Linked DNA regions of Methylosinus trichosporium OB3b. The protein of the gene in region 1 interacts with the protein of each later gene in a pairwise test. Links are inferred from orthologs where the notes say so. Each region holds a gene or a part of one and is shown in the gene's direction. Other genes may lie near its edges.

The links.
Region 2: the proteins of CQW49_RS19455 (region 1) and CQW49_RS04885 interact in binary tests that used the Escherichia coli proteins (3 or more experiments, as listed by UniProt). The link is inferred for Methylosinus trichosporium OB3b from one-to-one orthologs.
Region 3: the proteins of CQW49_RS19455 (region 1) and CQW49_RS20745 interact in binary tests that used the Escherichia coli proteins (3 or more experiments, as listed by UniProt). The link is inferred for Methylosinus trichosporium OB3b from one-to-one orthologs.

What each region holds. Positions count from the first base shown.
Region 1 is NZ_CP023737.1:4,110,984-4,117,104, forward strand. Bases 1,179-4,619 are described here. They hold CQW49_RS19455 ([protein-PII] uridylyltransferase), read left to right. Parts: upstream 1,179-1,578; coding sequence 1,579-4,419; downstream 4,420-4,619. Other genes in these bases: gshB (glutathione synthase), read left to right, coding at 1,179-1,579; CQW49_RS19460 (Dps family protein), read right to left, coding at 4,429-4,619. Also shown: CQW49_RS19445 (methyl-accepting chemotaxis protein), read right to left, coding at 1-428; more of gshB, read left to right, coding at 623-1,178; more of CQW49_RS19460, read right to left, coding at 4,620-4,974; CQW49_RS19465 (CDP-alcohol phosphatidyltransferase family protein), read right to left, coding at 5,057-5,785; CQW49_RS19470 (polysaccharide biosynthesis/export family protein), read right to left, coding at 6,120-6,121.
Region 2 is NZ_CP023737.1:1,011,416-1,014,084, forward strand. It holds CQW49_RS04885 (P-II family nitrogen regulator), read left to right. Parts: upstream 1-1,000; coding sequence 1,001-1,339; downstream 1,340-2,669. Other genes in the region: CQW49_RS04880 (acyl-CoA thioesterase), read left to right, coding at 1-688; CQW49_RS04890 (ammonium transporter), read left to right, coding at 1,371-2,669. UniProt on the Escherichia coli protein: Involved in the regulation of nitrogen metabolism. Regulates the activity of its targets by protein-protein interaction in response to the nitrogen status of the cell.
Region 3 is NZ_CP023737.1:4,370,785-4,373,687, reverse strand. It holds CQW49_RS20745 (P-II family nitrogen regulator), read left to right. Parts: upstream 1-1,234; coding sequence 1,235-1,573; downstream 1,574-2,903. Other genes in the region: glnA (type I glutamate--ammonia ligase), read left to right, coding at 1,672-2,903; CQW49_RS20750 (glutamine synthetase beta-grasp domain-containing protein), read left to right, coding at 1-920. UniProt on the Escherichia coli protein: P-II indirectly controls the transcription of the glutamine synthetase gene (glnA). P-II prevents NR-II-catalyzed conversion of NR-I to NR-I-phosphate, the transcriptional activator of GlnA. When P-II is uridylylated to P-II-UMP, these events are reversed.

The sequences.
Region 1 (6,121 bases):
TCATTATTGGCGCGGACGGCGTCGCGCAGCACGATCAGAGCCTTGGCGATGGAGCCGATCTCGTCGGCGCGGTCGGCGCCCTTCACATCGATCGTGGTGTCGCCGGCGGCGAGATCGGCCATTTGCCGGGCGATCGTCTTGATCGGCGCCGAAACCGTGCGATGTATGGTCGGGATCGACACGCCGACCACCAGAAACGCCGAGGCCAGCGTGCCGATGGCGAGCTCGATCGCGAGCGAATCGGCCGCCCGGCTCGCGGTCGCGACCAGCACGCCCACCTGGGCGGCGTTGGCCGGATCGGCGGCGGCGTCCGCCAGATCGCGCACGCGAACCACCGACACGAAGCCGGTGGCTCCCATGAGCACCAGCAGGGCCAGGAAGAGGAACTGCCGAAAAACGAGGCCGGCGCCGATCGATGAATACCGCATTGGGGACACGTATCCTGTTTGTTCCCGCGTTCCGATTCGAGAACACGCTAGGCGGATCTTCCTTCAAGCCGAGTTAACGCCGGCTACGCCGGCCGGGCGCGGACGAGGCGGCGCTTTCGCCCGGTCGCGAAACGCGTTAACTGCTGTCCTTCCTGTCGGTCGGCTCCGCGCCGCCGACGATGAGGCGTTGAGACATGATCGACATAGCGGTCCAGATGGACCCCCTCGAGCGCATCAATTTCGCCGGCGATTCGACCTTCGCGCTGATGCTGGAGGCGCAGAGGCGCGGCCATGCGCTCTGGCATTACACGCCCGACGCGCTATCGCTGGTTGCCGGCCGGCTCACGGCGCCGGCGCGCGCGCTCACCGTCTTCGACGATCCCGCCCGCTATTATGAATTCGGCGAGCGGCGCGTCCTCGACCTCGCCGGCGTGGATGTGGTGCTGCTGCGCCAGGACCCGCCCTTCGATCTCGCCTATATCACGTCGACGCATCTGCTCGAGCAAATCCAGTCGCGGGTCCTCGTCGTCAACGACCCGGCCGCCGTGCGCAACGCGCCGGAGAAGCTGTTCGTGATGGAGTTCGCCGAGCTGATGCCGCCGACGCTGATCTCGCGCGACAGACAGGCGATCGAGGCCTTTCGCGCCGAGCAGGGCGAGATCGTCATGAAGCCGCTCTATGGTCATGGCGGCGCCAGCGTGTTCAAAGTGGCGGTGAGCGATCCTAATTTCGGCTCGCTGTTCGATCTGTTCCATACGATGTTTCGCGAGCCCTGGGTGTCGCAGCGCTTCCTGCCCGCGGTCGTCCTCGGCGACAAGCGCATATTGCTCGTCGACGGCGAGCCCCTGGGCGCGATCAACCGCATCCCTGCCGAGAACGACATTCGCTCCAATATGGTGCGCGGCGGCGCAGCGGCGGCGACGGCGCTCACCGAGCGCGAACGCGAGATTTGCGCGCGGCTCGGACCGCAGCTGAAGGCGCGCGGCCTCCTTTTCGTCGGCATAGACGTGATCGACGGCCATCTGACCGAGATCAACGTCACCTCGCCGACTGGCCTGCGCGCGCTCGCGCGGGTCGGCGGCCCCGATCTCGCCGCTCCGATCTTCGATGCGATCGAGGCGAAGCTCGCCTTCCTGCGCAAGTCCGGCTGATGCACGTGACGCGAGCGCTGGACGAGCAGCGCCACCAGGCCTCGCCGCCGTCGCATCCGCGGCCCCCTGCCGCCGCCGGGCTCCGCGCCTCTCTCGGCGGGGCGATCGACGCCCTCTGCGCCGAGGCCAAGCCCGGCGCGCCGCCGCGCGCCGCGGTGGTCGAGCGGCTGCGCGCCGCGCTCGCCGACGGCCATGCGGCCGCGCGCGCCTATCTCGACGCCGGCGGCAAGGGCATGGCCTGCGCTCGCTACCTTTCCGATCTCGAGGATGAGATCATCGGCGCGATCTATGATTATGTCGTGCGCTTCGTCTATGTCGCCGATAATCCGACCTTTGCCGAGAGGCTCACCATCGTCGCGGTCGGCGGATATGGGCGCGGCACGCTCGCGCCCGGCTCCGACATCGATCTCCTGTTCCTGCTGCCCTATAAGCAGACGCCCTGGGGGGAGAGCGTCGTCGAGGCGATCCTCTATATCTTGTGGGATCTGCGGCAGAAGGTCGGGCATTCGAGCCGCTCGGTCGCCGAATGCCTGCGTCAGGCGCGCGCCGACGTGACCATCCGCACGACGATTCTCGAGGCGCGTTTCATCCTCGGCAGCGCCGAGCTCTATCGCGAGCTGACGACGAGCTTCGAGCGCGAGATCATGCGCGGCGACACGCGCGCCTTCGTCGCCGCCAAGCTCGCCGAGCGCGACCAGCGCGTCTCGCGCGCCGGCTCCTCGCGCTATCTCGTCGAGCCGAACGTCAAGGAGGGCAAGGGCGGCCTACGCGATCTGCACACACTGTTCTGGATCGCCAAATATGTCTATCGCGTGCGCGAGCCCGAGGAACTCGTCGCCGCGGGACTGTTCAGCAGCGCGGAGCTGGCCCTGTTCCAGCGCTGCGAGGAGTTCCTGTGGCGCGTGCGCTGCATGCTGCATTTTCTCACCGGCCGGGCCGAGGAGCGTCTGTCCTTCGACATGCAGCCGACGCTGGCGGCGCGCTTCGGCTATCATGATCGCGCCGGTCTCTCGCGCACCGAGCGCTTCATGAAGCATTATTTCCTCGTCGCCAAAGATGTGGGCGATCTCACCGCCATTGTCTGCGCGGCGCTCGAGGAGCGTGAGGCCAAGCCTCGCGCCATGCTCGACCGCGTGCTCGGACGGCTGAAGCGCCGCGCGCAAAAGCTGCCGGCCGGCGATTTTTCGGTCGATCACGACCGCGTCCGCGTCGCCGACGAGCAGGTGTTCGAGCGCGATCCGGTCAATATTCTGCGGCTGTTCTCGATCGCCGATCGTCACGCGCTCGCCATCCATCCGGACGCGGTGCGCGCCGTGACGCGCGCCCTGCGCCGCATCGACGCGAATCTGCGCGCCGACAAGGAGGCGAACCGTCTCTTCCTCGACATTCTCACCTCGCATAATATGACCGAGATCGTGCTGAGGCGAATGAACGAGACCGGCGTGCTCGGCCGCTTCATTCCCGAATTCGGCCGCATCGTCGCGATGATGCAGTTCAACATGTATCATCACTATACGGTCGACGAGCATCTCTTGCGCGCGGTCGGCGCGCTGGCCGCGCTGGAGTCCGGCCGCGGCCCCGCGCAAGCGGCGCTCGCCGCCGATATTCTCCCGACCATCGCCAATCGCAAGGCGCTCTATCTCGGCCTGCTGCTGCACGATATCGCCAAGGGCCGCAAGGAAGATCATTCGCACGCCGGCGCGCGCATCGCTCATTCGCTGTGTCCGCGCCTCGGCTTCACCCCGGCCGAGACCGACACGGTCGCCTGGCTGGTGCAGCATCATCTGCTGATGTCCAGCATCGCGCAGAGCCGCGATCTCTCCGACCGGCGCACGATCGAGAATTTCGCCGCATCGGTGCAGACGATGGAGCGGCTCAAGATGCTGCTCGTCCTCACCATGTGCGACATCTATGCGGTCGGGCCCGGCGTGCTCGACGCCTGGAAGGCGCAGCTGCTCAATGTTCTCTATTGGGAGACCGAGGTGGTGCTCGGCGGCGGCCATTCGGCGGCCGATCGCAAGAGCCGCGTCGCTTTCGCCAAGGAGGAGCTGCGCGCCGCGCTCGGCGAGTGGGGCGCCGCCGAGTTCGACGCTTATGCGCAGCGGCATTATTCGGCCTATTGGCTGAAGGCCGATCTGCCGCGCAAGGTCCGCCATGCGCGCCTGTTGCGCGAGCTGAACAATGCGCAGGCGCCGCTCGCCACCACAGTCGATCTCGACACCAAGAGCGGCGCGGTGGAGCTGACCGTCGTCGCGCAGGACCATCGACGGCTGCTGTCGATCATCGCCGGCGCCTGCGCCGCGAGCGGCGCCAATATCGTCGACGCCCATATCTTCACCACGGCCGACGGGCTCGCGCTCGACACCATCTTCTTCTCGCGCGCCTTCCCGCTCGACGAGGACGAGACGCGCCGCGCGCGCCGCGTCGCCGATTACATCGAGAAGGCGCTGCGCGGCGAGATCGCCATCTCCGAGGCCGTGGCCGCGCGCAGCGCCAAGGACCGCTCCCTCGCCTTCGACATCGCGCCCGACATCGTCATCGACAACAGCTTCTCCAATGTCGCGACCGTCATCGAGGTGTCGGGCCTCGACCGCGTCGGCCTGCTGTTCGATCTGACCAACGCCATCTCCAACCTCAACCTCAACATCGGCTCGGCCCATATCGTCACCTTCGGCGAGCGGGCTGTCGATTCTTTCTATGTCACCGATCTCACGGGCGGAAAGATCCTCTCCGCCTCGCGCCAGGCGACGATCAAGCGGCAATTGCTCGAGGTCTTCGCTCCGGCGCGGGAGAAGCGCGCGCGGGCGCGCGAGGCCGGCGGGACGCCGGCTCAGCCGTAGAGCTTTCGATCAGGCGTTGCCGCGGCGGCCGGCCTCGAACAGGAACCAGATGCGCCGCTCAGTCTCGTCGATCCAGGTCTCCAACAGCGAGGCGCTCGCTATGTCGCCCTGCTCGTCGCAGATCGAATGGGCTTCGCGCATGCGCAGCGCCAGAGCGCCATTATCGTCGCGCAATTCGGCGAGCATGTCCTGCGGATCGACATAATCCGCGTCATTGTCCGGAATGCGCTGCAATCTGGCGATGTGGCCGATCGAGCGCAGCGTCGCGCCGCCGACCTTGCGCACGCGCTCGGCGACGTCGTCGGTCATGGCGAAAATCTGCTGTCCCTGCTCGTCGAGCAGCAGATGATAGTCGCGGAAATGCGGCCCGGACATGTGCCAGTGGAAATTCTTGGTCTTGAGATAGAGCGCGAAAATATCGGCCAGCACGGCGTTGAGCGCGCCGGACACGTCGCGCGTCGCGTCGGCGGAGAGGGCGGTGGGCGTGTCGAGCGCGGCCTTCTGACGGGCGCGAACGTCACGATTGCCGGTGTGAGCTTCTCTATGAGCTGCCATGGGATGGTCTCCGGATGGGATCATCCGGACCAAATATGCCGCTCGCCGCGCCTTCCCATTGCGAGCAGGGGAGTTTTTTTGCCTATCGCAGCGACGCGCCCTGGAGCTGCGGGGCCGGCTCGGCGGCGGGCGGCGGCGGCAGGGTCTGGGGCTCGGCCGTTTCGCGCCGGCGCGGCGCCGGCAGGCGATGGACCGTCGCGCTCGCGCCGACGTCCTCCTCCGCCTCCATCTTCGCGAGATCGCGGCGAACCATCAGCACGAACAAAGTGAAGGCGACGGCCGACAGGCCGCCCACCGACACGTCGATCCAGGCGAACCGCAGGATCCGCGCCTCGATCAGGCCGGGGCCGGCCCAATGCGCGATCAGCGCCCACACCGCCACCAGAATCCGGAACTCCGTCGCTCCCATTCCGCCGTAGGACAGGCGATGCACCCCCTCCGTCGCCACGCGGAGATAGGTGTAGGAGCTCATCAGCAGATAGAGCGACAGCACGAACAGCGCCGACGGCATGGTGAAAAAAGGCGACGCCCCGAGCCCCACCACGATCAGGCTCATCGCGATCAGATCGCTCGAATGATCCAGAAGGAAGCCGTAGCGAGGCCGCTCGATCGACCGGTGCCGCGCCAGCGACCCGTCCAGCGAATCGCCGAACCAGTTCGTCGCCAGCCCCGCCACCACCAGCGCCAGGAACCACGCCGACCAATGGCACAGCAGAAACCCCGCCCCCGTCGCCGCCGCTCCCAGCAGCCCGACCGCCGTCAGCTGGTCCGGCAGCACCCAGGTCGGAAGGCGCTGAACGATTGCGCCCAAGAGCCGTCGCTCGCAAGTCGCCAGCACGCTCGTGTTCAATCGATCCGCCAAGAAGCCCCCTCGACAATTGTGAAGCGCTCGGCGCCTCGCGACGCGGCTTCGCCCCATTTCCGACGCCAGGCGTTCCATGCGCCTCATACGGCGCCGAACTCGGATGAACCGAACCCGAACTTCTACACACCGCAGCCGATCCGAACGCCGTCGCGCCTCGGTCCTGCGAGTCCCTCGAATCGCATGTCCGTCTGTGGCGCCGCAGCATTCGGCCAGCTTCAGCTTGCCTGCGACGCTCCGCCCCGTCAACCGATTATCGGCGCCCCTGCGGCGGTTTTCGGCCTT
Region 2 (2,669 bases), 3.1 Mb from region 1 along the record:
CTATTTCATCCTCGCCGGCGACGCCGCTGCGCCGATCGATTATGCGGTCGAGCGCGTGCGCGACGGGGCGAGCTTCACGACGCGGCGCGTCGTCGCCAGCCAGCACGGCCGCGCCATTTTTTCGATGGAGGCCTCGTTCCAGATCGTCGAGCCGGGTTTCGAGCACGCATTTCCGGCCCCGAACGCGCCGCCGCCCGAGAGCCTGCCGACGACGAGCGCGCTCGCCGAGCGCTTCGCCTCCTTCCTGCCGCCCATGGCCGCCGAATGCATCGCTCGAACGTCGGCGCTCGACATCCGCTTTTCCGATCCGAGCGCCTATTTTTCGCACACACCCCAGACGCCTGCTCAACAATTCATCTGGTTCCGCGTGATCGGCGCCCTGCCCGACGACGACGCGACCCATCGCGGCGTGCTCGCCTATCTCTCCGACATGACCTTGCTCAACACCGCGCTGGTCATTCACGGCCGCTCCATCTTCGATCGCGATCTGCAGGTGGCGAGCCTCGATCACGCCGTATGGTTCCATCGGCCGTTCCGCGCGGACCAATGGCTGCTCTATGCGCAGGACAGCCCGACGGCCGCCGGCGCGCGGGCGTTGACGCGCGGGCTCGTCTACACATTGGACGGACGGCTCGTCGCCTCGGTCGCGCAGGAAGGTCTCATCCGCGAGCGTCCGCCGCGAGGGTGAGCCCGCATCTGCTTATGTGATAGGCGCCAGCTGCATGATTTCAGGCGCCGCTCGACCGTCTCACCGCTCTCGCGCATCGGCGAATGGCGGGCACGACGTCTCGCAGACGGAATGATCTTCCACCGACCTCGTTGTTTTCCGGCCGGGACCGTGCGACTCCCGGCGTCGGCGGCGCCTTATTACCTCTGGCACGCCATTTGAAGGCCATGGCCGTGAGCACGACGGTGCTCGTCTTGGCCATTGCCGCACCGACGCCGTCGCTCTCGACGCGTCGGCGCACGCCATGCAGGTCGAAAAAACAAGGATAGGCAGATGAAAATCGTGACAGCGATCATCAAGCCCTTCAAGCTCGATGAGGTCCGCGACGCGTTGACGAATATCGGCGTGCACGGCCTCACCGTGACGGAAGTCAAGGGATATGGACGGCAGAAAGGGCATACCGAGATCTACCGCGGCGCCGAATACGCCGTGAGCTTCTTGCCGAAGCTGAAAATCGAGGTGGCGGTGACCTCGGAGCTCGTCGCCAAGGCGATCGAGGCGATCACGACCGCGGCGCATACCGGCCAGATCGGCGACGGCAAGATTTTCGTTCTTCCGCTCGAGCAGACGATCCGCATCCGCACCGGCGAGCGCGACGCCGACGCGCTCTGACACTCTCCCGAAAAATCACCAGGAGTTCCCAATGAGACTTCGTTTGCCTCGAGGCCTGTCTGCGGCTTCGATACTCATGGGCGTCGCGATCGCCGCAGTCGCCGCCGAACCCGCCTTCGCTGGCAACGATCCGACGCCCAAGCCCGGCGACACGGCTTGGATGCTCACCTCCACCCTGCTCGTGCTGATGATGTCGATCCCCGGGCTCGCGCTGTTCTATGGCGGCCTCGTGCGCTCGAAGAACGCGCTGTCGGTGCTGACGCAAACCTTCGCGATCGTTTCGCTCGTCGGCGTCCTGTGGACGCTCTACGGCTATTCGCTGGCCTTCGGCGACGGCGGCCCGCTCAACAATTACATCGGCGGCTTCAACAAGCTGTTCCTGAAGGGCGTCGACGTCTCGTCCAATGTGCCGACCTTCACGCCGGGCGTCGTCATTCCGGAATACGCCTATATGGTGTTCCAGATGACCTTCGCGATGATCACGCCGGCGCTGATCATCGGCGCTTTCGCCGAGCGCATCAAATTCTCGGCGGCCTTCGTGTTCGTCATCCTCTGGGTGACCATCATCTACTTCCCGGTCGCGCATTGGGTGTGGGGCGTCGCCGATCCGAACGCGCTGGTCGACGCGGCCACCAAGCTCGCCGCGGCGGGCACGGAAGAGGCGAAAGCCGCGGCTCAGGGCGATATCGACACGATCCTGGCCTCCGTCGGCTGGATCGCCGGCGGCCTCGCGCCCTGGATGCATGGCACGGGCGCGCTGGACTTCGCCGGCGGCACAGTCGTCCACATCAACGCCGGCATCGCCGGCTTCGTCGGCGCGCTGATCATCGGCAAGCGCATCGGCTATGGCAAGGAGGCGCTGCCGCCCCACTCGCTGACGCTGTCCATGATCGGCGCCTCGCTGCTGTGGGTCGGCTGGTTCGGCTTCAACGCCGGCTCCAACCTCGAGTGCAACGGCACGACGGCGCTCGCCTTCGTCAACACCATGGTGGCGACCGCTGCGGCGGGTCTCTCCTGGCTGCTGACCGAATGGGCGCTGAAGGGCAAGCCCTCGCTGCTCGGCCTGATCTCGGGCGCGGTCGCCGGCCTCGTCGCGGTGACCCCGGCCTCCGGCTTCGCCGGCCCGATGGGCTCCATCGTCCTCGGCCTCCTCGTCTCGCCGCTCAGCCTGTTCTTCGTCTCCAAGGTGAAGAACTTCTTCGGCTATGACGACTCGCTCGACGTGTTCGGCGTCCACGCCATCGGCGGCATCACCGGCGCTCTCGCGACCGGCATTCTGGTGAGCCCCGATCTCGGCGGCACCGGCGTCGTCGACTACACCAATATCGGC
Region 3 (2,903 bases), 260 kb from region 1 along the record:
CGCTCGAGGAGCTGCCGCTCTGGGGCTTCGACGGCAGCTCGACGCAGCAGGCCGAGGGCCGCAGTTCCGACTGCGTGCTGAAGCCCGTCTCCGTCTTCCCGGACAGCACGCGCACCAATGGCGCGCTGGTGATGTGCGAGGTGATGATGCCGGACGGCGTGACGCCGCATCCGTCCAACGCGCGCGCCACCATTCTCGACGACGAGGGCGCCTGGTTCGGCTTCGAGCAGGAATATTTCTTCTACAAGAACGGCCGTCCGCTCGGCTTTCCCGAGTCCGGCTTCCCGGCGCCGCAGGGGCCCTATTACACTGGCGTCGGCTATAAGAACGTCGGCGAGATCGCGCGCCAGATCGTCGAGGAGCATCTCGACATCTGCCTCGAGGCCGGCATCAATCACGAAGGCATCAACGCCGAGGTGGCCAAGGGCCAGTGGGAGTTCCAGGTGTTCGGCAAGGGCTCGCGCAAAGCCGCCGACGAGATGTGGGTGGCGCGCTACATCCTGCTGCGCCTCGCCGAGAAATACGGCATCGACATCGAGTTCCACTGCAAGCCGCTCGGCAACACCGATTGGAACGGCTCCGGCATGCACGCCAATTTCTCGACCGCTTATCTGCGCGAGGTCGGCGGCAAAGCCTATTTCGAGCAGCTGATGAGCGCGTTCGAGAAGGCTAAGGACGCGCATATCGCGGTCTATGGACCGGATAATCATCTGCGCTTGACCGGCCTGCACGAAACCGCGTCGATCAACACATTCAGCTGGGGCGTCGCCGATCGTGGAGCCTCGATCCGCGTGCCGCACAGCTTCGTCAAGAACGATTACAGAGGCTATCTGGAAGATCGCCGTCCGAACTCGCAAGGAGACCCCTACCAGATCGCCTCGCAGATTCTGAAGACGATCTCGACCGTGCCGACACGTTGAGATCGCTTCGGCGACCGAGGCGCGTCGCTCCGACGCCGGACGATCGAGCGGCGACGCGTCGTTTCGCGCCGCTGCTGGCTTTCTGAAAGAGGCGAGCGAAACCCTGAGACTTTTCTGATCTCCGCACATTCGCTCGCGCGAATTCGACGTCGACGACCGCAGCCGACGCCTCATTTTTGGGCGTCGGCTGCGATCGTCCGCGCTATTTTAGCCGTGGAACATTTTTGCAGCAGATGCTATTAGCCCTCGGTTCCCGGGCCGGGAGGGCGGAAGCCGTCGCAGCCTCGGAACACGAGCGATGCGGGGAAGGGTGAATGAAGAAAATCGAGGCGATCATCAAACCCTTCAAGCTCGATGAAGTAAAAGAGGCGCTGCAAGTCGCCGGCCTGCAAGGCATTACTGTCACCGAGGCGAAGGGTTTCGGTCGCCAGAAAGGGCACACCGAGCTCTATCGCGGCGCGGAATATGTGGTCGACTTCCTGCCCAAGGTGAAGATCGAGATCGTGCTCGCGGACGACACCGTCGATCGCGCGATCGAGGCGATCCGCAAAGCCGCGCAGACGGGCCGCATCGGCGACGGAAAGATTTTCGTCTCCAATGTCGAAGGCGCGATCCGAATCCGCACCGGCGAGACCGGGGCGGACGCGATCTGAACCGGCTCATCCCGTCGATCTCGGCGCGCCCTGCGGCTTCATCATCCCGCTCGCGCAATACGCTTCGACGCTCCACATCGAACTGAAGGCTCCACGACATGACGACGGCCAAGGACGTTCTCAAGCAGATCGCCGACAACGACGTGAAATATGTGGATTTCCGCTTTACGGATCCGCGCGGCAAGTGGCAGCATGTCACTTTCGACGTGTCGATCGTCGACGAGGATGCGCTGAACGAAGGCATCATGTTCGACGGCTCCTCCATCGCCGGCTGGAAGGCGATCAACGAGTCCGACATGACGCTGCTGCCCGACCTCTCCACGGTCACGACCGATCCGTTCTTCGCCGCCTCCACCCTGTCGATCGTCTGCGACGTCGTCGAGCCGACCACCGGCCAGCCCTACAACCGCGACCCGCGCGGCATCGCCAAGAAGGCGCAGGCCTATCTGCAGTCGACCGGCGTCGGCGACACCTCCTTCTTCGGTCCGGAAGCCGAATTCTTCGTCTTCGACGACGTGCGCTTCTCCACCGATCCCTACAACACCGGCTTCACCGTCGATTCGGTCGAGCTGCCGACCAATTCCGACACGGCCTATGAAGGTGGCAATCTCGGCCATCGCGTGCGCACCAAGGGCGGCTATTTCCCGGTTCCGCCGATCGACTCCGCCCAGGACATGCGCGGCGAGATGCTGGCGGCCATGGCGTCGATGGGCGTAAAAGTCGAGAAGCACCATCACGAGGTCGCCTCCGCCCAGCACGAGCTCGGCCTGAAGTTCGCGACGCTCGTCGAGGTCGCCGACCATCTGCAGATCTACAAATATGCGATCCATCAGGTCGCGCATTCCTACGGCAAGACGGCGACCTTCATGCCGAAGCCGGTCTATGGCGACAATGGCTCGGGCATGCATGTCCACCAGTCGATCTGGAAGGAAGGCAAGCCGGTGTTCGCGGGCGACAAATACGCCGGCCTCTCCCAGGAGTGCCTGTGGTATATCGGCGGCATCATCAAGCACGCCAAGGCGCTGAACGCCTTCACCAATCCGTCGACGAACTCCTATAAGCGCCTGGTTCCGGGCTTCGAGGCGCCGGTGCTGCTCGCCTATTCGTCGCGCAACCGCTCGGCCTCCTGCCGCATTCCCTTCGCGACCAGCCCGAAGGCGAAGCGCGTCGAGGTTCGCTTCCCCGATCCGACAGCGAACCCCTATCTCGCCTTCTCGGCCATGCTGATGGCCGGCCTCGACGGCATCGCCAACAAGATCGATCCGGGCCAGCCCTCCGACAAGGACCTGTACGACCTGCCGCCGGAGGAGCTGAAGGCGATCCCGACGGT